3 regions of the Variovorax sp. F042 genome follow, and region 3 is predicted to be linked to each of the others. Evidence: predicted binding sites of a transcription regulator. Region 3 holds the regulator's gene; each other region holds the start of a gene.
The links. Region 3 encodes sigma-54, which starts transcription at its own class of promoters, with help from an activator protein. Its sites were predicted from a motif close to TGGCANGNAANCTGCTTT; they were not measured.

Region 1 (7,748 bases), on a different contig from region 3:
AGCGCCTGCACCGACGGCCATCACCTCGGGCGGCAGGTCCTTCGCTTCGATCAGCTGGGCCGGCGCCATCACGGTCAGCCAGTGGCAGATGTTCTCGAGCTGGCGCACGTTGCCCGGGAAGCCGAAGGCCGCGAGCTTGGCCAGCGCCGCATCGGAAATGCGCTTGGGCTCGACGCCCAGCTGACGCGCGCTCACCTGCAGGAAGTGGCGCGTGAGCGCGGGCACGTCTTCACCGCGTTCGCGCAGTGCCGGCAGGCGCAGGCGAATCACGTTGAGGCGGTGGAACAAGTCTTCGCGGAAGCCGCCGAGCTTGACGCGCTGCTCCAGGTCCTGGTGGGTGGCCGCGATGACGCGCACGTTGGCCTTGACCGAGTTGTGGCCGCCCACGCGGTAGAAATGGCCGTCGCTCAGCACGCGCAGCAGGCGCGTCTGCAGGTCGAAGGGCATGTCACCGATTTCGTCGAGGAACAGCGTGCCGCCCTCGGCCTGCTCGAAGCGGCCGCGACGCATGGTTTGCGCACCGGTGAAGGCGCCGCGCTCGTGGCCGAAGAGTTCGCTCTCCAGCAGGTCCTTGGGAATGGCCGCAGTGTTGATCGCAACGAAGGGGCCGTTGGCGCGCGGCGAGTGCTTGTGCAGCGCACGCGCCACCAGTTCCTTGCCCGAGCCCGATTCGCCGGTGATGAGCACCGTGACGTTGCTCTGCGAAAGCCGGCCGATGGCGCGGAACACGTCCTGCATCGCAGGGGCCTGGCCGAGCATTTCGGGCGCCGCGACCATGCGTTCTTCGGCGACTTCCTCGCGCTGGCTTTCATCGACGGCACGGCGGATGAGTTCGACTGCACGCGGCAGGTCGAAGGGCTTGGGCAGGTATTCGAAGGCGCCGCCCTGGAAGGCCGAGACGGCGCTGTCGAGGTCGGAGAAGGCCGTCATGATGATGACGGGCAGGCCGGGGTGCTTGGCCTTGATCTTGTCCAGCAGGTCGAGCCCGGAACCGCCGGGCATGCGGATGTCGCTCACCAGAACCTGGGGACCTTGCTGATCGTCGTCGGCGGCCTGTTCGAGTGCTGCCAGCACCTCGCGCGTGTTCGTGAAACTGCGCGTGGGCAGGTCTTCGCGCAATAGAGCCTTCTCGAGCACGAAGCGAATCGATTGGTCGTCATCAACTATCCAGATCGGCTTCATGCATCTCCTCTGTTGCCGGTGGCTGCGCTAGGGCAGCGGTATCAATATCTTGAAATCGGTTCGGCCCGGGACGCTGTCGCACTCGATCACGCCGTGATGCTGTTGCACAAAAGTTTGCGCGAGCGTCAATCCCAGCCCTGTCCCGCCTTCCCTGCCCGATACCAGCGGATAGAAGATGCGGTCCTTGATCGTGTCCGGCACACCCGGTCCATTGTCGATTACATGCAATTCCAGTGCCAGTCGATACCACTGCTTGTTGAAGATCACCTGACGGGCTATGCGCGTCTTGAAAGTGATCTGCGCGTCGCCTGCCGCGCGGCGCTCGGTCAGCGCCTGCGCCGCGTTGTGCGTGATGTTGAGCGTGGCCTGGATGAGCTGCTCGCGGTCGCCGCGGAACTCGGGAATGGACACGTCGAAATCGCGCTCGATGTGCAGGTCGCGCGGAAACTCCGCGAGGATGACCGAGCGCACGCGCTCGCACACCTCGTGGATGTTGACGTCGCCCACCACGTGCGGACGGCGGTGCGGTGCCAATAGCCGGTCGACCAGCGTCTGCAGCCGGTCGGCCTCGTGGATGATGACCTGGGTGTATTCGATGAGGTCGCGCGATTCGACCTCCATCTGCAGCAGCTGCGCCGCGCCTCGGATGCCGCCGAGCGGGTTCTTGATTTCGTGCGCGAGGTTGCGGATGAGCTCCTTGTTGGCCTGCGCCTGATCGATGAGGCGCTCTTCGCGGTCTTGCCGCACCTGCTGCTCGAGCGGCGACATCTCGATGATGAGCTCGCCCTTCTTGTCGCCCTGCGCAAGCGTGACCTGCACGGGCATCAGCTCGTGGTTGACGCGGCGCAGGAAGGCCTCATAGCGCAGCGTTGCAAAGTCGTTGCTGCTCGCGCCGTCGATGGCCGTGCGCAGCACCTGCGGCTCATGAAAACACGCGCCGAACTGCGAACCCTCGAGGGTGCGGCGCGAGGTGCCCAGTGCGTCTTCGAGGCCTGCGTTGGCGAACAGCACGGAGCCGTTGCTGTTGACCACCGCGATCAGCGTGGACAGCAGGTCGAAGGACTGGAAGCGCGGATTGGCGCCGGTCGCCTTCTTCCCGAACACCATGACTACTGCGACTGCTGCTTGTTCGGCAGGCGGCCGATTTCGCGGCGGATGCCGGCGATGTCACTCTCGTTGCGCGCCAGCTCAGCCTTCATTTCGGCGACGCGATCCAGGTACTTCTGGTAATTGCGGCCTTCGCTGCCCTGCTTCTCGGGCTCGCCGTTGTTGTATTCCTTCTGCAGCTCGGCCTGGCGCGCCTCGGCCTTCTTGAGCTCAGACTCGAGCACCGAACGAGCCTCGCCGTCACGGGCACGCTGGTCGACGCCTTCGACACGCGGGCTGCCCGCCGGCGCACGCGCCGCGGAAGAGCCACCGGATGACGCAGAGCCACCGCCCGAAGACTTGGTGCCTTGCACGACCGTGACGTTGCCGCCTTCCATGACCTTGCAGCCCTTCTGCTGGGCGATGGTGGCGTTGTTGGTGTACTCGTTGCCGCAACGCCAGACGCGTTCCTGCGCGAGCGCCGGCAGCGCGATCAATGAACCGGCCAGGAAAATGAGAGAAGCAGTCTTCATGTGTATCGGTGGAGGGCGGCGACAAAGGTGCATTTTCGTGCAATTCGATGCCACCAGTGACAAGATGTTCCACTCCATTGAAAAAGGACGGCCGTGGCCGTCCTTTTTCATTACATCCTCGCCAATGGATTGGTGAGGTTGTACTTCGCGCGATTACAGCGAGTAGTACATGTCGAACTCGACCGGATGGGTCGCCATGCGGAAGCGCGTGACTTCCTGCATCTTCAGATCGATGTACGCATCGATGTACGCATCGGTGAACACGCCGCCCTTGGTCAGGAACGCGCGGTCCTTGTCCAGGTATTCCAGGGCTTGGTCGAGGCTGTGGCAGACGGTCGGGATCAGCGCGTCTTCTTCCGGCGGCAGGTGGTACAGATCCTTGCTGGCGGCTTCGCCCGGATGGATCTTGTTTTCCACGCCATCGAGACCGGCCATCAGCAGCGCAGCGAAGCCGAGGTACGGGTTCATCAGCGGATCGGGGAAGCGCGCTTCGACGCGGCGGCCCTTCGGGTTGGCCACGAACGGGATGCGGATCGAGGCCGAGCGGTTCTTGGCCGAGTAGGCCAGCTTCACCGGGGCTTCGAAGCCGGGCACCAGGCGCTTGTAGCTGTTGGTGCCGGGGTTCGTGATGGCGTTCAGGGCACGGGCGTGCTTGATGATGCCGCCGATGTAGTGCAGGGCGAAGTCCGACAGGCCTGCATAGCCGTCGCCGGCGAACAGGTTCTTGCCGTCCTTCCAGACCGACTGGTGCACGTGCATGCCGGAGCCGTTGTCGCCGACGATGGGCTTGGGCATGAAGGTGGCGGTCTTGCCGTAGGCGTGGGCCACGTTGTGGATCACGTACTTCTGCAACTGGACCCAGTCGGCGCGCTGGACCAGCGTGCTGAACTTGGTGCCGAGTTCCATCTGGCCGGCGTTGGCCACTTCATGGTGATGCACTTCGACCGGGATGCCGAGCGATTCGAGCACCAGGCACATTTCCGAGCGCATGTCCTGGAAGCTGTCGACCGGGGGAACCGGGAAATAGCCGCCCTTGACTGCCGGACGATGGCCGGTGTTGCCGTGCTCGTATTCCTTGTCGGTGTTCCACGAGGCTTCTTCGGAGTCGATCTTCACGAAGCAGCCCGACATGTCGTTCTTCCAGCGGACGCCGTCGAACACGAAGAATTCGGGTTCCGGACCGAAGAAGGCGGTGTCACCCAGGCCCGAAGCCTTCATGTATGCCTCGGCGCGCTTGGCGAGCGAACGCGGATCGCGCTCGTAGGCCTTGCCGTCGGCGGGGTCGATCACGTCGCAGGTCAGGATCAGCGTCGTTTCTTCGAAGAAGGGGTCGATGTTGGCGGTGTTCGGGTCGGGCATGAGCTGCATGTCCGAAGCTTCGATCCCCTTCCAGCCAGCGATGGACGAGCCGTCGAATGCGTGGCCCGAGGTGAATTTGTCTTCATCGAAAGCCGAGACCGGCACGGTCACGTGCTGCTCTTTGCCACGGGTGTCGGTGAAGCGGAAGTCGACGAACTTGACCTCGTTTTCCTTGACGAGCTTGAGTACATCGGCGACGGTCTTTGCCATCAGTTTCTCCTGAGTTGGATGGTGGTTAGGAATACAGGGATGAGGGATGCAGTTTCTGTGCCATTGTCACCTCACTCGATGAGGCTTTAGTGGCCGCCGCAAACCCCAAATGAAGGCGGAATTTCACCAAAATGGTGCGCTCAGTATTAACGCACCAATTCTGGACCAAGCTTGGCATCAAAGGTGTGCAACCCTTCGATCAGCTGGACATAGGCGGCATCGAGCCGGCCGGGGTCACCCTTGACGCCCAGCTCGATGTGGCGGCCGTATTCGGGGTGATCGACACTCGGCAGGCTGAACACCTTGATGCCGGCGTGGGTGGCCTCGATGGCCTGCATGAGCGGCGTCAGCGTGGCTTCCATGGCACCGAAAACGATCACCGACTTCTCGGCGACGGCATTACGGGTAAACAGTTCGGCGTAACGGCCGTCGAGCACGGACTCGATCATCGGCCAGGCCATGACGGGAAAGCCCGGCACGAAGTGCACGTCGCCAACGCTGAAGCCGGGGATCTTGTTGTACGGGTTGTAGATGAGCGTGGCGCCTTGCGGAAACACGCCCATGTTGAGCCGGTGCACGTTGTCGGAGCGGTTGGGCTCGTAGGGCACGCCCTGCTCACGCGCGGTGTCCTGCATGCGCTCGCGGATCAGCAGCTCGGCCTCGGGGTGCAGCGCCAGCGGCACGCCCAGCGCCTTGGCGGCGCACTGGCGGGTGTGGTCGTCGGGCGTGGCGCCAATGCCACCGGTCGAGAAGACGATGTCGCCCGAGGCGAAGGCGCGCGCCAGCGTGGCCGTGATGCGCGCCGGTTCGTCGCCCACGTATTCGGCCCAGCTCAGCTGCAGGCCGCGCGCGGCGAGCAGCTCGATGACCTTGGCCATGTGCTTGTCGGCCCGCTTGCCGGAAAGGATCTCGTCACCGACGACGATGAGACCGAATGCGCGTGTCATGGTGAACCCCATTGGGAAAGAGCGGCCTTGCTGGCCTCTTCGGCTTCGAGCGCCGGTGTTGTGCCGTTGGCGGCCGATGCCTCGGCCACAGCGCGCTGGGCACGCAGCCGCGCGAGCGCGTCGAGGCAGTAGTGAGCGAACCAGAGCGCCGAGAAGGCGAAGACCAGTGTGTAGATCCAGATGGCGATCGGCACCAGCACGAAGAAGGCCGCGGCGAACAGCAGGCCCGATGCCCAGACGATGCTGGGCGCGGCGCCCAGGTAGCCGCACAGCACGCCGATGCACAGCAGCGGCAGCCGGTGCGCGCGCAACAGCGCGGCGCGTTCCTCGGGGCTGGCGTGCTCGGCCAGCGCATCGAAGCTCATCACACGATAGGTGAGCCAGCCCCAGATCAGCGGCGGCAGGATCAGCACCAGCGGCGGAATGAGCCACAGTGGCATCGACACCACGAGGGCGATCAGCGCCAGGATGGTGACGCCGAGCGAACGCGCGACGCTGCCGAAGAACGAAGCGCCCTTTTTCTGCTCGAGCGAGGGAAAACGCCGCTCGCCCACGAGCCTGGTCAGCGCAGGCGCCATGAAGCCGGCCACGATCAGCAGGCAGACCACCACGATCAGCGGCGTGGCGGCGAACACCACGACCAGGGACGCCAGCGCGAAAGTGACGTCACCCGAGAAAAGACGGCCGATCCACGCCCAGAAGCTCGACAGCAGCGGCCAGGCATCGAGCGCGCCGCGTGTCCAGGTCACGGCGGAGTCCCAGTAGAAATAACCGAGCCCCGCGGCCAGCACCACCATCAACCCCAAAGGAAGCAGCGACAGCACGATCACGCGCGGCAGCATGCAATAGGCGACCGCGCGCCAGAAGGAGTCGAGGAGCAGGCGCATTGAGCAGCGAGGATAACGCCTCGGACGAGCCGTTCAGGGGCTGGAGCCCCTCAACCGCGACCGACCATTCGCTTCAGGCCGAGCCACTGCTGGGCCCAGAAACCGCGCCCGTATTCGCGCACGCGGCCGTCGGCGCTGGGTTCGACCTGGTCGCGGATGCCGGTCGGGTCGTAGCGGTTCTCGAAGTTGGCGGTGCGAAACAGCATGTCCCACCAAGGCAGCAGCACGCCGAAGTTGTGGCCGCCGAGCGTGCTCCTGCCGTTCGATTCGTGCCCCAGCCCGATGCTGTGGTGCAACCGGTGGAACCGCGGGCTGATCCACAGCCGCTCGCCGATGGCGCCGAAGCTGAGCCGCAGGTTGGCGTGCTGCAGGCTTTCGCTGAGCTGCGTGAAGGCGACAAAGGCAATGAACTGCCCCGGCGCGACGCCGATCAGCTGCGCCACGATGACGATCAGCGTGTCGTGGACGATGTCGTCGAGCAGGTGGTTGCGGTCGTCGCTCCACATCGTCATCTGGCGCTGCGAGTGGTGCAGCGAATGCAGGCCCCACCACCAGTTGAACTGGTGCTGGCCGCGGTGGATCCAGTAGCCGACGAAGTCGAGCACTACCAGGTAAATGGCGAAGGCGACTACCGGCACGTCGGTCACGCCGGGCCACACTTCGTCGAGGTGGAAGGTGCCCCACCCCGCCGTGCGCAGGCTGCCCATCGCATCGTCGAAGAAGGGCTGCAGCGTGAAGAAGATTGCCAGCCGGAACAGGCCGAGCCGGTGAATCAGCGTGTAGAGCATGTCGATGCGGATCGCGTGGCGGTCGACCACCGGCTCCACCGATCGCCAGCGCTGCAGCGGCCCGATGATCGCCAGCAACACCAGGATCTGGATGACGCCGACCAGCAGCCAGCCGGTGGCGTCGAAGGCGTCTTCGGTCCAGCCGCCGAGACCGACGGCGTAGACCAGCGGCTGCACGGCGGCCTCGAAGAACCAGCCCTGCATGGCGGAAAAAGCGTCTGTCAGCCAATCGATCACGGCGAAAACTCGTTCAAGGGTGAGATGCAATCCAGGCGCGGAAGTCCGGGTGCTGGCGCAGTGTCTGGAAGCAGAAGCCCTTGGCCTTGAGCCCGACGATCAGCGGCTCGAGGTTGGCCGGAGCCCATGGGTCGTTGCGCGACCAAATACCCAGGTGCGCGAGCAGGATGTCGCCGGGGCGAATGGTGTCGAGCGCCTGCGTCAGCAGCTTGGCGTTGCTGAATTTCTCGCTCGGCAGCTCGTCGCCGAGAAAGCCGGCGGGCGCCCAGCCGACGTACTTGTAGCCACAGCCTTCGGCGGCGGCCAGCAGCGCGGGCGAGGTCTTGCCGCCCGGCGCGCGGTACAGCGGCAGCGGCTTCTTGCCGGTGATGGCGGCCAGCCGGTCGGACGACTTGCGGATGTTGGCGCAGTACTCGGCCGCGCTCCAGGTCGATTCCTTGCCGTCCTGCGGGCCCGCCGAGGGCTTGATGCGGAAGCTCGGCGGCGTGCTCTTGACGTCGGCGCGCCAGTACGCATGGT
Region 2 (7,748 bases), on a different contig from region 3:
GCGGTCGCTCAGCAGCACGGCCTCGTCGACGTCGTGCGTCACCATGACGACGGTGCTGTGCGTCTTCTGCACGATGGCCAGAAGCTCGTCCTGCAGCTTGGCGCGGGTGAGGGCGTCGAGCGCGCCGAAGGGCTCGTCCATCAGCAGCACCTTGGGCTCCATCGACAGAGCGCGCGCAATGCCCACGCGCTGCTTCATGCCGCCGGAGATTTCGCCGGGCCGCTTCTGCGCGGCGGGCGTGAGGCCCACCAGCGCCAGCGCCGCATCGGTTCGCGCACGCAGCTGCGCCTTGCTTTCGGTGGCTGCGAACACGCGCTCGACCGCGAGGTACACGTTCTCGAAGCAGGTGAGCCAGGGCAGCAGAGAGTGGTTCTGGAACACCACCGCGCGCTCGGGGCCGGGGCCCCTGATTTCCTTGTTGGCGCACAGCAGCGAGCCTTTGGTGGGCGTGGTGAGCCCCGCAATCAGGTTCAGCAGCGTCGACTTGCCGCAGCCCGAGTGGCCGATGAGCGTGATGAACTCGCCCTTGGCCACGTTCAGGTTCACGTCGCGCAGCGCGACGAAGCGGCCCTTGGGCGTCTTGAACGCCTGCTCGACCCCGTGGATCTCGATGTACTTGCTGTCGTCGATCATGACTTCACCTCTTCGAACGTGAACGCCGTTGCGAGCTTGATGAGCGCGAACTCCAGCACCAGGCCGACGATGCCGATCACGAAGATCGCGATGATGATGTTGGCGACGTTGAGGTTGTTCCACTCGTCCCACACCCAGAAGCCGATGCCGACGCCGCCGGTGAGCATCTCGGCCGCCACGATCACCAGCCACGCGGTGCCCACGGCCAGGCGCACGCCGGTCAGCATGTAGGGCAGCACGGCGGGAAACAGGATCTTGGTGAGGATCTTCCATTCGCTGAGGTTCAGCACCTTGGCCACGTTCATGTAGTCGCTGGGCACGCGCTGCACGCCCACGGCCGTGTTGATGACCATCGGCCAGATCGAGCAGATGAAGATGGTCCAGATGGCCGCCGGGTTGGCGCCCTTGAACACCAAGAGGCCGATGGGCAGCCAGGCCAGCGGCGACACCGGGCGCAGCAGGCTGATCAGCGGGTTGAACATGCGCGCGAGAAATTCGAAGCGCCCGATGGCAAAGCCGGCCGGAATGCCGACCAGCGCCGCCAGCCCGAAGCCCAGCGCCACGCGCTGCAGCGACGAGAGCACGTTCCAGCCCACGCCCTGGTCGTTCGGGCCCTTGCTGTAGAACGGATCGCTGAACACCGTCACGGCCTGCTGCCAGGTGGCTGCGGGCGTGGGGAAGCCGGTGGTGCTTTTCATGGCCACCACTTCCCAGATCAGCAGCAGCAGGCCGAAGCCCGCCAGCGGCGGCAGCACGCGCATCCAGAAGGCGCGCAGGTCGATGGGCGTGCGCACCCGGGGCTCGGGCGCCGGGGCGGGTGCGGGCTTGGGGGCTGCCGGCCTGGCGGCGACGGAAGGGGCCACTTGCGTCACCTGCGCGGTGGTCGCTTCGAGCGGCGAGTGAAAGACTGCGCTGACCATGTTGTTCTCCCTATGCATGAAGCTTGAAGGACTCGGCGTACTTCTTCGGGTCCTTGCCATCCCAGACCGAGCCGTCGAACAGCTTGCTGGTGCGCATCGTTTCCTTGGGCACCGGCGTCTGCGTGGCTGCGGCGGCCTGCTTGTAGATGTCGATGCGGTTGATCTCGGTGGCCACCTTCAGGTAGTCGGGGTGTTCCTTCAGCAGGCCCCAGCGCTTGTGCTGCGTGAGGAACCACATGCCGTCCGACAGGTACGGGAAGTTCACGGCGCCGCCGTTGTAGAACTTCATGTGGTTGGGGTCGTCCCAGCTCTTGCCCAGGCCGTTGGTGTAGCGGCCCAGGATGCGCTGGTTGATGGCGTCCACGCTGGTGTTGACGTAGCTCTTGTCGGCGATGGTCTCGGCCATCTTGTTCTTGTTCTGCAGGCCGGTGTCGATCCACTTGCCGGCCTCGAGGATGGCGGCGGTCACGGCGCGCGCGGTGTTCGGGTATTTCTTGGTGAACTCGGCCGTGGTGCCGAGCACCTTCTCGGGGTGGTCCTTCCAGATGTCCTGCGTGGTGATGGCCGTGATGCCGATGCCGTCCATGATCGCGCGCTGGCCCCAGGGTTCGCCCACGCAGTAGCCGTCCATGTTGCCCACGCGCATGTTGGCCACCATCTGCGGGGGCGGCACGGTGATGTTCTTCACGTCCTTGAACGGGTCGATGCCGGCGGAGGCGAGCCAGTAGTAGAGCCACATGGCGTGCGTGCCGGTGGGGAAGGTCTGCGCGAAGGTGTATTCGCGCTTCTCGCTGGCGATGAGCTTGGCGAGCGAGGCCGCATCGACCGCGCCCTTGTCCGAGAGCTTCTTCGACAGCGTGATGGCCTGGCCGTTGTTGTTGAGCGTCATGAGCACGGCCATGTCCTTCTTGGGGCCACTCACGCCGAGGTGCACGCCGTAGACGAGGCCGTAGAGCACGTGCGCCATGTCGAGCTCGCCGTTGACCAGCTTGTCGCGCACGCCGGCCCAGCTGGCTTCCTTGCTGGGGACGATCTTCACGCCGTACTTCTTGTCGATGCCGAGCACCGAGGCCATCACCACGCTGGCGCAGTCGGTCAGCGGGATGAAGCCGATCTTCACTTCTTCCTTCTCGGGCTTGTCCGAGCCCTGGGCCCAGACGGCGGCGCGCAGCGCCGGGTCGATGCCGACGGCACCAATGGCAGCGGCTTGCAATACGCGGCGTCGGCTGAGGCGGGTTTTGAGCAGGTCGGTCATGGGGCGGGGCTCCGGTTGAAGAGAAACAACAAACAAGAAAGACAAAAACGAAAAGGCGTCCGCACCGCGCAGGGGCTGCTCGAAAACGAGCCCTTGCGGGATGGGGACGCCTTTGTCCGGTTCGGTGGGAGACACCCGCCGTTGGGTGCCGCCTGCCTGAAGACCCATTGGGGGGCCTACGAACTTATTGCTTGCAAGCGGTGTGCCAGCCTTCGGGTGCTACGGGCTGCTATCAAGAAAGTAGCGGGATGCGGCCGCACAGCATGGGAGAGGGCTCGATCAGGCCGGGAAGTGCCGGATGGCACAGTTGTTGTGCACTGCACCAAGTTGAACGGCAGGACCGCTTCAACGCGGCGGCGCGCGGTCGAGCATGGGCAGGTAGTCGGCCATTGCCAGCATCGACTCGGCCACGTCGACCAGCCGCCGCTTCTGGTTCATCGCGGTCTGGCGCAGCATCTTGTGCGCGTCTTCCTCGCTGAGCCGGCGGTGCGCCATCAGCAGGCCCTTGGCGCGTTCGACGATCTTGCGTTCGTTGAGTGAGGCGCGCACGGTTTCGAGCTCGTCGCTCATGGCCTGCAGGCGGTGCGACTGTTCCTGGACCATGTCGAGCACCGAGCGTTCGAGATGGCGGCCGAACTGCGCGGGAGCGGCCGACTGCGCGTCGGCGTCATCGAAGAACAGGGCACCGGCCTGCGGGGCCAGCGTGTCGAGCAGCTGCCGGTATTCCTGCAGCTCGCTGCGCGCCTGCACGGTTTTTCGCTCGCACAGCGCGCGCAGGTCGGCGGCCAGGCGGTCCTCGACGATCTTCATGGCGTCGATGCGGCGGGTGCAGCAGTCGAACCAGGCCTGGCTGAGCGGCACGTCAGCCGGCGTGGAGGCGGCGCCGCGCCGGCGGATGCGTTCGAGCTCGGCCACTTCGGCATCGGGCTGGCTGTTGCGCCACAGCGCGAGCACCGCCTCGCCGGAGAAATCGGTGAACACCTGGAAGCAGCGTTCCTGCGATTCGATCAGGTGCAGCCACTGCAGGCGCTGCGCCTCGTCGCTGCGGCCCAGCGCCAGCGCTGCGGAGCCGAAGGCGCGCTCCTGGCCGGCGAATTCCTTGCCCTGCATGAAGTTGAACATCGCGACCAGCAGGCGCGAGATCTCGGGGTCGGTGGCGCCGTCGGCCGCCTCGAACACCACCGACAGCAGGCCGGCGACGAGCTTGGCGAACGCGGCGGTGGATTGCGCCGGCTTCAGCTCGAGCGCATCGATGCGGCGGCGCAGGCCGGGCAGGGCGTCCAGCCCGGGGAGCACCCATGCGATGCGGCTGAACAGGCGCGCGCTGTTGCCGGTGCCCGCGCCGCGGTGGTTGTCGGCCTCGAGCTGGTCGAAGCCGGCGCGCACCTCTTGCTCCAGCGCGATGCATTCGGCGATCTGCGGGCCGCGCTGGTCGGCGAAGCGGGCGCCGCGAGAGGTGAGGAACATGTTCGACATGCCCCGCTCGCGCTGCAGCGCGTGGACGAGGCGGCCGATCAGGCTCACCAGTTCGCTGGTGCGGGCGAGTTGATCCAGCTCGTCGATTTCGCAGCGACGGGCAGCGATCAGAAAACTCAGTCCGGATTTCATGGTGGGAGGGCGCGGGGCTCTGGCATGGTCAACGCAACATCCGTGCCTCGGGGAGTGGAGAGCGCCGCCGTTTGCCCCTTCGCGGGTGCCGGGGGAGGGCGCCGCCTACACTCGGCGGCATGCTCTTGTTGGGAATCGAATCATCTTGCGATGAAACCGGCGTGGCGCTGGTCGAGTCGCACGGCGACGCGCTGCCGCTGCTGCTTTCGCACGCGCTGCACAGCCAGATCGCCATGCACCAGGCCTACGGCGGCGTGGTGCCCGAACTGGCCAGCCGCGACCACATTCGCCGCGTGCTGCCGCTGACCGAAGCCGTCATGGCCGAAGCCGGCCGCACGCTGGGCGAGATCGACGTGGTGGCCTACACGCGCGGGCCGGGCCTGGCGGGCGCGCTGCTGGTGGGCGCCGGCGTGGCCTGTGCGCTGGGCGTGGCGCTGGGTAAGCCGGTGCTGGGCGTGCATCACCTTGAAGGGCATCTGCTGTCGCCGTTCCTGAGCGCCGATCCGCCGGAGTTTCCGTTCGTCGCGCTGCTGGTGTCGGGCGGCCACACCCAGCTGATGCGGGTGGACGGCGTGGGCCGCTACGAGCTGCTCGGCGAAACCATCGACGACGCGGCCGGCGAGGCCTTCGACAAGAGCGCCAAGCTCATGGGCTTGCCGTACCCGGGTGGGCCGTGGCTCGCGAAGCTGGCCGAAGGCGGCAGTGCCACGGCCTTCAAGCTGCCGCGGCCGCTGCTGCACAGCGGCGATCTCGATTTTTCTTTTGCCGGCCTGAAGACGGCCGTGCTCACGCAGGCCAAGAAGCTCGGCGACCAGCTCGAAGCGAACAAGGCCGACTTGGCCGCGTCCACGCAGGCGGCCATCGTCGAGGTGCTGCTTAAGAAGTCGCTTGCCGCGCTCGACCAGACCGGGCTCAAGCGCTTGGTGGTGGCGGGAGGAGTGGGAGCCAACAGGAATCTGCGCGAACAGCTGAACGCTGCGTGCGCGAAGCGCAAGGTGCGCGTGCACTACCCGGAGCTGCACCTGTGCACCGACAACGGCGCGATGATCGCCATGGCTGCGGCAATGCGGCTGCAGTCAGGGCTGTCGCAGGCGAGCGAGCGCTATGCCTTCGACGTCAGGCCGCGATGGCCCATGGCTTCGCTACCGGAGACTGCGTAAGCAGTTGCTTTGATCGGCCGATTGCCGGCAGCGGCAGCACGTCCAGCACATTGCGCCACAGCTGGCGCCACTGCGGCCAGTCGTGGCCACCCTCGGTCGTGAAGACGCGCCCCGGCGGCAGGGCGTCGGCCAGCAGCTTGTGGTTGCTGGCAAAGCGGTCGTCGAGCCCGAAGCCCAGGTAGAGCGGCGGCAGGTTCTGCGACGGCTGGGCTTCCAGGTACTGCTGGAAGAAGGGCCAGAGCTTGCGGTCGGGCTCTTCGTCGGGCTGCGGCCCGGTAGGCGCCTGCCAGGTGCGCAGGCCGCCGGCCTTCTTGATCTCCGCGCCGAGCACCCGGCGTCCCAGGTAGGGCGCGAGCGCCACGATGCCGTCCACCGAGCCCGGCCGCGCCAGTTCGTGAATGAGCGCGCCGAAGCCGCCGATGGAAATGCCCACGAGCCAGATCGACTTGTAGCCCTTGGCGCGCTGCGGCTCGATGACCTCGGTGTGGAGGCGATCGCTCAGCGTCTGTTCGTAGTAGTAGGAAACATCCGCGTCCACCAGCAGGGAGTCGGCCGCCAGATGGCGTTCGCGCACGGCTGCGATGAACCCTTCGCGCTCGAACTCGTCGGGCTTCAGGTACGCCCCGGGCAGGAACACCAGGAGCGTGTCGGATTGTTCGTTGGGGTTGGCGGATTGAAGGTGCGTTTTCATGGTGCCTTTGGGGGCACCCGAACCGCACCGTAGCGAGTTCGGTGCGTTTACGAGACGCCCACGAAGAAGAAAGTTCTAAGAAAACGTCACATCATGTGACGTTATCTAGCGCTATTGTGAATAAGGTGCTCGTTTAAAGTCAAAACGAGGCCTTAACTAACATTTTCCTCTTGTGGGCATAGGCCAAATTAGTTGATTTGTAACTGAGTGGCCTGGCTCACGGGGACCAGCTTGCCGAGCTTCAGCGTGAGCACGCCGTTCTCGAGCTTTGCTTCGCTGGTGGCTACGTCGATGTCCTGCGGCAGCTCGTAGGCCGCCTTGAACTGGCGCTTGGCTTCGGCCTTGCTGTCGATGCGCAGCACGGCGCCTTCGATGCTGATCGCGAGGTCTTCGCGCGTGAAACCCGGCACGTCGAGCGAGAGGGTCCAGCTCTTGTCGTCCTGCTCGACCAGCGGCGAGCGGCGGGCACCGGCGAAGGCATCGTTCACGAAGCGTTCGAACGAGCGGTCATAGGCGCGGGGAGCGAAGCGGGCGGTGCGAAGGGTGGGGGCGAAAAACATGATGAAGAACTCCTGAATCAACACAATGGGGACAAGGAATGTGTGTCCCTTACACTGCGCGGCCGTTCAATCGTGAGTGCCGCTTGAGACCTCATCTAGGCCCCGCGGCACGCGTTTCAAGACAATGAATCCCCCCTTTATTTGGCGTCGCGAGGCCTTGAAATTCGCGGCGCTGGCGCTATGCGCGAGGCCCTTCGCCGCGCTGGCACAAGCATCGGTTTCATCGCCACCTGCGCCCATTCGCCTGGCACTCATCGAAAGCATGAGCGGCCCCTTCGCCAACACCGGCGAGGCCGTGTTCCGCAATCTGTTGTGGGCGGTGGAGCGCGTGAATGCGCGCGGCGGCATCAAGCTGCCCGGCGGCGCGCGGCCCCTGCAGCTCGACCGCTACGACAGCAAGGGGCAGAACGAAGAAGCGCTCTCCGCGCTGCGCGCCGCGATGGACGACGGCGCGCGCATCGTGCTGCAGGGCAACTCGTCGGCCACGGCCGCGGCGCTGGTCGATGCCATCGACAAGAACAACGAGCGCGACCCGTCGCGACGCGTGATCTTCCTCAACTACGCGGCGGTCGACCCTGTGCTCACGAACGAGCGCTGCAGCTTCTGGCACTTTCGCTTCGACGCCCATGCCGACATGCGCGTGGCCGCGCTGATGGACGTGGTGAAGGACGACGCAGCGCTCAAGCGCGTCTACCTGATCGGACAGGACTACAGCTTCGGCCAGGCCGTGCTGCGCGAGGCGCGCCGGCAGCTCGGCGCACAGCGGCCCGACGTGGAGATCGTCGGCGACGAACTGCACCCGATGGGCAAGGTGAAAGACTTTGCGCCCTATGCCACCAAGATCATCGCGAGCGGTGCGCAGGCCGTGGTCACGGGCAACTGGGGCAACGACCTCACGCTGCTGGTGAAGGCGGCGCGCGA
Region 3 (7,748 bases):
ATTGCCTGGGCCGCCGCGAACGGCCTGGACGGCGCCAAGTTCAAGGAAGTCTTCACCTCCTTCGGCGTGGCCAGCAAGGCCAAGCGCGCCTCGCAAATGACCGACGCCTACAAGGTGGCTGGCGTGCCGGCAATGGCCGTGGCCGGCCGCTGGTACGTGGACGGCGAAACCGCCGGCAACATGACCAAAGTGCTTCAGGTCGTGAACTATCTGATCGGCGAAGCGAAGAAGGGCTGACCCCCCAGGATCGCGGTCCGGCGGAGCCGGTTCCGCGGTGTTCCAGGAAGAAAGTCAAGCCCGCATCGGCGGGCTTTTTCATCTGTGCGTGCGGGGCTGACGCAATCAGCCGCATACAATGCCGAGCAAGTTTCGTGCCTCTATGACATTGCACTCTCACCCCACCACTACCTTCCTCCGTCGCATCGGCCGCCTGGCCGCCGGCGCGCTGTTGCTGGCCGGCCTTGCCTCGGGCGCACTGGCCGAAACCGCCGACCGCACCAAGCCGATGAACATCGAGTCGGACTCGATGCGCTACGACGACCTGAAGCAGACCAGCGTGTTCACCGGTAACGTGCTCGTTACGAAGGGCACGATCATCATCCGCGGCGCACGCATGGATGTACGCCAGGACCCCGAGGGCTACCAGTACGGCGTGGTCACGGCGGCACCGGGCAAGCGGGCCTACTACAAGCAGAAACGCAATGCGCCCGACGAGTGGATCGAGGGCGAGTCGGAAGTCATCGAGTACGACAGCCGCGCCGACAACGTCAAGTTCATCCGCAACGCCACCATGCGCCGCCTGCTTGGCGCTACGCCGAACGACGAGAGCCAGGGCGCGCTGATTGTCTACGACCAGAGCAACGACACCTACACGGTCAACGGTTCCACTGTGCCGCCGAACACCGCCGTCAACGCGTCCACCCCGGGCGGGCGCGTCAAGACCATCCTGACCCCCAAGGCCGCCACCGCACCGGCAGCCGGTGCCTCAGCTCCGGCCGGCGCGAAGGCGGCGCCGCCGGCGCCCACGCCCGCACCCGGCAAGGGCCTGCGCCAGAGCACCACGCTCAGTGACCAGGGAGAAACCCGCAAGTGATCGAAACCGCAGGAACGCAGGACGCCAACGGCGCACCGGGCAGCCGCCTGATCGCGCGCGGCCTGAAGAAGAGCTACGGCAGCCGCACGGTCGTGAAAGACGTCTCGCTCGACGTGCAGAAGGGCGAAGTCGTCGGGTTGCTCGGGCCGAACGGCGCGGGCAAGACCACCTCGTTCTACATGATCGTGGGGCTGGTGCGCGCCGACGCGGGCGACATCAGCATCGACGGCGAGCCCATCGCCCACATGCCGATCCATCGCCGCGCCCGCATGGGCCTGAGCTACCTGCCGCAGGAAGCCTCGATCTTCCGCAAGCTCACGGTCGAGGAAAACGTGCGCGCCGTGCTCGAGCTCCAGAGCGAGCCCGACGAGAACGGCAAGATGGCGCCGCTGTCGAAGCAGCACATGGACGAGCGCCTGGCCGAGCTGCTGGCCGACCTGCGCGTCGACCACCTGCGCGATTCGCCCGCGCTCGCGCTGTCGGGCGGCGAGCGCCGCCGCGTCGAAATTGCGCGTGCGCTGGCTACGCAGCCGCGCTTCATCCTGCTGGACGAGCCCTTCGCCGGCATCGACCCGATCGCGGTGATCGAGATCCAGCGGATCATCAGCTTCCTGAAAGAGCGCGGCATCGGCGTGCTCATCACCGACCACAACGTGCGTGAAACGCTGGGCATCTGCGATCACGCTTTCATCATCAGCGACGGGCATGTGCTGGCACAAGGCACACCCTCGGAGATCGTCGACAACGCCGAAGTACGCAGGGTGTACTTGGGCGAACACTTCCGCATGTAAGGGCGGGAGCGGTTCCCATGAAGCAAGGGCTATCCCTTCGCGTCTCGCAGCATCTGGCGTTGACGCCACAGCTGCAGCAGTCGATCAGGCTGCTTCAACTCTCCACGCTCGAACTGAGCCAGGAGGTGGAGCAGATGCTCGACGAGAACCCGTTCCTCGAGCGCACGGCTGAAGAAGCGGCGCGCGAGGAATTCGGGCTCGACACGGCCGATGCCCCGGTGCCGCGCGACGACGGCGGCGATAGCGGCGACGGCGAAAGCGACTTCGCTTCGCCCGCCGCCAGCGCGTCCACTGCTTCCACCGAAACCAGCACCACCACCACGGCCGACACCGACGGCCCCGCTGCCGAGATCACCGAGCGCGAGCCCGACTGGGAAGGCGACGGCACCGTCGACATGGCGCCCGACGACAGCGAATGGGGCAGCGATGCGCCCGCGCGCCAGAACAACCTCGGCGACGACGAACGTGCCGACGCCACCGAACTCGCGCGCAGCCAGGAGTCGCTGCAGTCCTTCCTGCACCGCCAGGCCCTGAGCCTGCGCCTGAACGAGAACGACAGCGCCGCGCTGCGCTTTCTCATCGAATCGCTCAACGACGACGGCTACCTGGAAGACTCGCTGCCCGCACTGGCCTCGGGCCTGGCCGGCGACGACAACGACCAGTTCGACGACCTCGTGCATCACTTTCAGGTGGCGCTCGGCCTGCTGCAAAGCCTGGAACCCGCCGGCGTCGGCGCTCGCGACCTCGGCGAATGCCTGGGCATCCAGCTGCGTGCCCTGGCCCGCGAGGACGAGACCGACGAGGAAGAGCTGGTCCGCAAGACCGCCATCGCCATCTGCAAGCAGCCAATGGAGCTGCTCGCGCGCCGCGACTTCAAGCGCCTGGCCACGCTCACCCGCAGCAACGAGGAGCTGGTGCGCTCGGCGCTGCAGATCATCGCGCGGCTCGAGCCCAAGCCGGGTCGGCGCTTCGTCGACGTCGAGCGCAACATCGTCATTCCCGACGTGATCGTCACCAAGACGGGCCGCGGCACCAATGTGAAGTTCCGCGTCATGCTGAACCCCGAGGTGATGCCGCGCCTGCGCGTGCACGACATCTATGCCGGCGCACTCAAGTCGCACAAGGGCGAAGGCAGCCAGGCGCTGTCGCAGCGGCTGCAGGAGGCGCGCTGGTTCATCAAGAACATCCAGCAGCGCTTCGACACCATCCTGCGCGTGAGCAACGCCATCGTCGAGCGGCAGAAGAGCTACTTCGTGCACGGCGAACTCGCGATGCGCCCGCTGGTGCTGCGCGAGATCGCCGACGAACTGGGCCTGCACGAATCGACCATCTCGCGCGTGACCACCGCCAAGTACATGGCCACGCCCTTCGGCACGGTCGAGCTCAAGTACTTCTTCGGCTCGGCGCTGGGCACCGAAACCGGCGGCAATGCGTCGAGCACCGCGGTGCGCGCGCTGATCAAGCAGTTCGTCAGCTCCGAGAGCATCAAGAAGCCGCTGTCGGACAGCCAGATCTCCGAGATGCTGAAAGAGCAGGGCATCGAGTGCGCGCGCCGCACCGTGGCCAAGTACCGCGAGGCGCTGCGCATCGCGCCCGCCAACCTGCGCAAGGCCCTGTAGAAAGCCACCGATGACCCGTCGCCTGCCGTCGCTTTCGCGTTGTGGGCATTGGGTTTTCGTCATGGCTGCGGTCTTGCTGTTCGCAGGCTGCGCCACATTGCCCGACGAGGCGCCGCGCCCGCCCACCAAGGCCATGGCCGTGTCAGCCGACACCGCGCTCGGCAAGATCGCGCTGGCCTCCCAGCCCGACCCCGACCTGAGCGGCTTTCGCCTCATGCCCGGCGGCGACTTCGCCTTCGACACCCGTATCCAGCTGGCCCGCCGCGCGCAGCTCACGCTCGACGTGCAGTACTACCAGATCGAGAACGACGAGACCGGCCGCTACCTGATGCGCACCCTGCGCGACGCCGCCCAGCGCGGCGTGCGCGTGCGGCTGCTGATGGACGACCTCTACACCTCCGGCGAAGACGAGCTGCTGCTCGGCCTGGCCGCCACGCCCAACGTGGAGCTGCGCCTGTTCAACCCGTTCCCGGCCGGGCGCGGCAGCCTGCTGAAGCGCTTCAGCGCGTCGCTCTTCGACTTCAGCCGCGTCAACCGCCGCATGCACAACAAGCTGTTCATTGCCGACGGCGCGATGGCGGTGGCGGGCGGGCGCAACATCGGCAACCAGTATTTCAGGCGCACGGCGGGGGAGAACTTCCTCGACCTCGACACCTTCGTCACCGGCGCGCTGATCCCGCGGCTGGGCAGCCTGTTCGACCAGTACTGGAACAGCATCTACGTGCGGCCGATCCAGTCGGTGGTGGCCAGCGACCTGTCGCGCGAGGAGCTGCAGAAGCGCTTCGACGTCGCCACCGGCCTCGACACCACGCCACCACCGCCGCCGCCCGCGCCCAACGACCTGCTTGGCTACAGCCCGATGGCGGAAGACCTGAACGCCGGCAAGCTCGGACTGATCTGGGCCACCGCAGAGGCCTACGCCGATTCGCCCGAGCGCGTGATCGGCAAGACCACGTCCTACGGCGGCGTGCCGCTGCTGGACGTCGACAGCGTGCGCTACAACGTGGTCGAGCAGATGCGCCGTGCGCGCTCCGAGGTGACCATCGTCTCGCCCTACCTCATTCCGGGCGCCTCGGGGCTGGAGGTGATGCGCGAGATCCGCGGCCGCAACGTGAAGATCAGCGTCGTCACCAATTCGCTGGCCGCCACCGACGAGCCGCTGGTGCACACCGCCTACCGCCGCTACCGGCCCGACATGCTCAAGCTCGGCGCCGACCTCTACGAACTGAGCTCCACGCGCACCCGGCGCAGCGTGCGGCTCGGCCTGTTCGGCACCTCGGTAGGCAGGCTGCATGCCAAGTCGGCGGTGATCGACCGGCGCATTCTTTTCGTCGGCTCGATGAATTTCGATCCGCGCTCGGAGACGCACAACACCGAGATCGGTCTCTTCATCCGCAGCCCCGAGATGGCGCAACAGGCGCTCAAGCTCATCGACGTGCTCAAGCAGCAGGGCGCCTACCGGCTGCGCTTTGCCGAGGGCAGCAACGAGTCGCGCATCGAATGGGTCAGCGACGACGCCGGCAAGCTCACCGTGCTGAGCGAGGAGCCCGACTCCGGCTTCTGGGACCGGACCATGCTCGAATTGCTGGCGCCGCTGACGCCGGAGAGCCTGTTGTAGCGTCGGCTCAGTTGCCGCGCACGGCCGACCAGATCAGCCGCAGGCCCAGCAGCCCCATCACGCCGCCGGCGGCCCGGTCGATCCAGACCTTGTAGCGCAGGTAGGTCGAGCGTGGCGCTGCCGAGGAAAGCGCCAGCGCCACGATGGCGTACCAGCCCGTCTCGATGCAGAAGATGACCGCCGGCACCGCCAGTGCGAGCACCAGCGGCACCTCGCGCGGCAGGAAGGCCGCGAAGATGCTGGCGTAGACCACGGCAGTCTTCGGGTTGCTGACCTGCGTGGCCAGGCCCAGCAGGAAGGTGCGGCCGCTGCGGCCCTGCTGGCGCGGCGACCCGTCCGTCTCTTGCGCCGCCACGGCCAGCGGCTGCCGCGCGCCGCTCCAGATGCGAAAGCCCAGGTAGACGAGGTAGGCGCCCCCCAGGCCCTTGATGGCCACGTACAGCGCCGGCACGGCCAGGAACGCCGCCTGCAGCCCGGCCAGCGCGGCGATCGCGAAGACCAGCCCGCCGGCACCCATGCCCAGCGCTGCGGCCAGTCCGTCGGTGCGCGAGGTCACGGCGGTGCGGGCCACCATCACGAAGCTGGGGCCGGGACTCATCGCGCCCACAGTCATGGCGCCGGCGATGCCGAGCAGCGAAAGGGTGGTGTCCATCATGGCCTTGCCTTCTCCGGTGTCACTGCACGTTGACCGCTTCGACCTGCACCAGCAGCTTCACCTTGTTCTCGAAGCCGAAGTTCAGCCCCCAGGTGATGCCCCAGTCGCTGCGCTCCACGGTCGTCTCGAAGTCGCCGCCGCACACCTGGCGGTTGATCAGCGGGCTCAGGTAGCAGTTGAAGCGCACGGCCTTCAGCGTCACCGGCTTGGTCTGGCCCATCAGCGTGAGCGTGCCCGGCACGTCGACCACCTTGCCGCCGCTGAAGTCGATGCGGTCGGCCACGAAGCGGCCGGTCGGAAACTCGGCCACGTTGAAGAAGTCCTTGCTTTGCACGTGGCGGTTGAGCAGGTCGACGCCGGTGTTGATGGAGCTGATGTCCATCGTGATGTCGACCTTGCCGCTGGCGCCGGTACCGTCGATCTGCACGGAGCCGTCCTTGGTGCTGAAGCGGCCCCGGTTGGTGGTGGTGCCGTAGTGGCCCATTTCATACATCACGAAGGTGTGCGTCGGGTCGACCACGTAGTTGGCGTTTTTCACCGGCCCGCCCGCGGGCTTGGCGGCCACGGCCGGCGCGGTGTATTCGGGCCCTTGTGGTTGCTGCTGTGCCGTGGCGCCGGTGAACGCGGCGGCCGACAGGGCCGCGGCGAGAAGGAGCTTTTTCATGGCGTTGGTTGTGTGGGTCATGAAAGAGAAAAGTGAGTGAGGGGAGGGCAGGCCCATTCGGCCGTTCACAGCGGCCCGAGGCCTGTAAGCGTGAACTTGAAGCGCACCTGCACCTCGTTGCCGACCATCGAGGTGTCGGTCCATTCGCCGTCGCCCACCTTGTAGTCGAGCCGCTGGATCGTAAAGCTTCCGGTGGCCACCGCGTAGTTGCCGCCGGCCGCCGCGATGCTGACGGGCACCGTCACGTACTTGGCCGTGCCCTTGATGGTGAGCTTGCCCGCCATCTCGAACTTGCCGTCGCCCAGCGCCTTGATGGCGCTCGACTGGAAGCTTGCCTGCGGGAAATGCGCGGCGTCGAACCATGGCTGCTTGGGCAACTCGGCATCGCTCATCGGAACGCCGAAGCCTGCGCTGGCCGTGTCGATCTGCAGCGCGACGCTGCCGCCCTCGGGCTTCTTCGGATCGAAGGCGACGTGTGCGTCGAACTTCTTGAACGTGCCTTCCACCGGCACGCCCATCTGCTTGGTGACGAACACGATCTGGCTCTTGTCGGCAACGAGCTTCGCGGCCGCGGGCTCGGCGCTGGCTGGTAGCGCGATGGCGAAGGCCAGCGCCGCGAGCGGCGGCAAGAGGCGGAAAAACAGTCGCTTCATCATCGAGCAGATTCCTTGCGTGGCCCGGGCCACATGCGTTTCAGAAGACCGTCGCGGTCGATCCAGTGGTGCTTGAGCACCGCCACCACGTGCAGCAGCGTGACGCCCGCCAGCACGAAGGCGCAGTTGCGGTGCAACGGCTGCAGCACCGCCTCGGCGAAGTCGTGGTCGACCGGCACGAAGTCGGGCAGCGGCAGCACGCCGAACCACGCGACCGGCATGCCCATGGCCGAGCTGTAAGCCCAGCCGGACAGCGGCACCGCGAAGAACAGCAGGTACATCAGCGTGTGGCTGATGCGGTAGCTCGCCAGCTGCAGCCGCGTCATGCCCGGCGGGAGCGCCGGCGGACGGTGCCCCAGCCGCCACAGCAGCCGCAGCGCCGAGAGCGCGAGGATCGTGATGCCCGCCCACTTGTGCCAGCTGTACACCTTCAGCCGCAGCGGCGAGAACGGCAGGCCCGTCATGTAGAGCCCGACGCCGAACGAACCGACGATCAGGGCCGCAAGCAGCCAGTGCAGCGCGATCGCGAGCGGGTCGTAGCGCGGGTCGGCGGCGGGGGGAGGGGGGGATGTGTCGGTGGACATCGAAGGCAGGGCTGGCGGCCTGTGCGCGGAGCATATATCGGAAGCCATGACAGCACAGCAGGGGCCGTGCC

Region 1: a site for sigma-54 is predicted at 4,416-4,433, ahead of glnA (type I glutamate--ammonia ligase). Genes of this name have one in related genera too.
Region 2: a site for sigma-54 is predicted at 4,447-4,464, ahead of ACZYSP_RS29490 (nitrate regulatory protein). Genes of this name have one in related genera too.

What each region holds. Positions count from the first base shown of each region.
Region 1 covers NZ_JBVASX010000002.1:32,285-40,032, forward strand. The annotation lists gene ntrC (nitrogen regulation protein NR(I)) at 1-1,182, opposite strand, end outside; gene glnL (nitrogen regulation protein NR(II)) at 1,210-2,289, opposite strand; gene ACZYSP_RS08525 (hypothetical protein) at 2,292-2,801, opposite strand; gene glnA (type I glutamate--ammonia ligase) at 2,955-4,370, opposite strand; gene ACZYSP_RS08535 (competence/damage-inducible protein A) at 4,517-5,317, opposite strand; gene ACZYSP_RS08540 (EI24 domain-containing protein) at 5,314-6,204, opposite strand; gene ACZYSP_RS08545 (sterol desaturase family protein) at 6,255-7,229, opposite strand; gene ACZYSP_RS08550 (polysaccharide deacetylase family protein) at 7,243-7,748, opposite strand, start outside.
Region 2 covers NZ_JBVASX010000014.1:70,028-77,775, forward strand. The annotation lists gene ACZYSP_RS29475 (ABC transporter ATP-binding protein) at 1-633, opposite strand, end outside; gene ntrB (nitrate ABC transporter permease) at 630-1,553, opposite strand; gene ACZYSP_RS29485 (CmpA/NrtA family ABC transporter substrate-binding protein) at 1,564-2,808, opposite strand; gene ACZYSP_RS29490 (nitrate regulatory protein) at 3,154-4,416, opposite strand; gene tsaD (tRNA (adenosine(37)-N6)-threonylcarbamoyltransferase complex transferase subunit TsaD) at 4,536-5,576, shown strand; gene ACZYSP_RS29500 (alpha/beta hydrolase-fold protein) at 5,533-6,267, opposite strand; gene ACZYSP_RS29505 (Hsp20/alpha crystallin family protein) at 6,456-6,827, opposite strand; gene ACZYSP_RS29510 (branched-chain amino acid ABC transporter substrate-binding protein) at 6,952-7,748, shown strand, end outside.
Region 3 covers NZ_JBVASX010000003.1:159,988-167,735, reverse strand. The annotation lists gene ACZYSP_RS13630 (thiol:disulfide interchange protein DsbA/DsbL) at 1-237, shown strand, start outside; gene lptA (lipopolysaccharide transport periplasmic protein LptA) at 380-1,093, shown strand; gene lptB (LPS export ABC transporter ATP-binding protein) at 1,090-1,884, shown strand; gene rpoN (RNA polymerase factor sigma-54) at 1,902-3,503, shown strand; gene ACZYSP_RS13610 (phospholipase D family protein) at 3,514-5,121, shown strand; gene ACZYSP_RS13605 (LysE family translocator) at 5,129-5,776, opposite strand; gene ACZYSP_RS13600 (YceI family protein) at 5,796-6,440, opposite strand; gene ACZYSP_RS13595 (YceI family protein) at 6,506-7,093, opposite strand; gene ACZYSP_RS13590 (cytochrome b) at 7,093-7,677, opposite strand.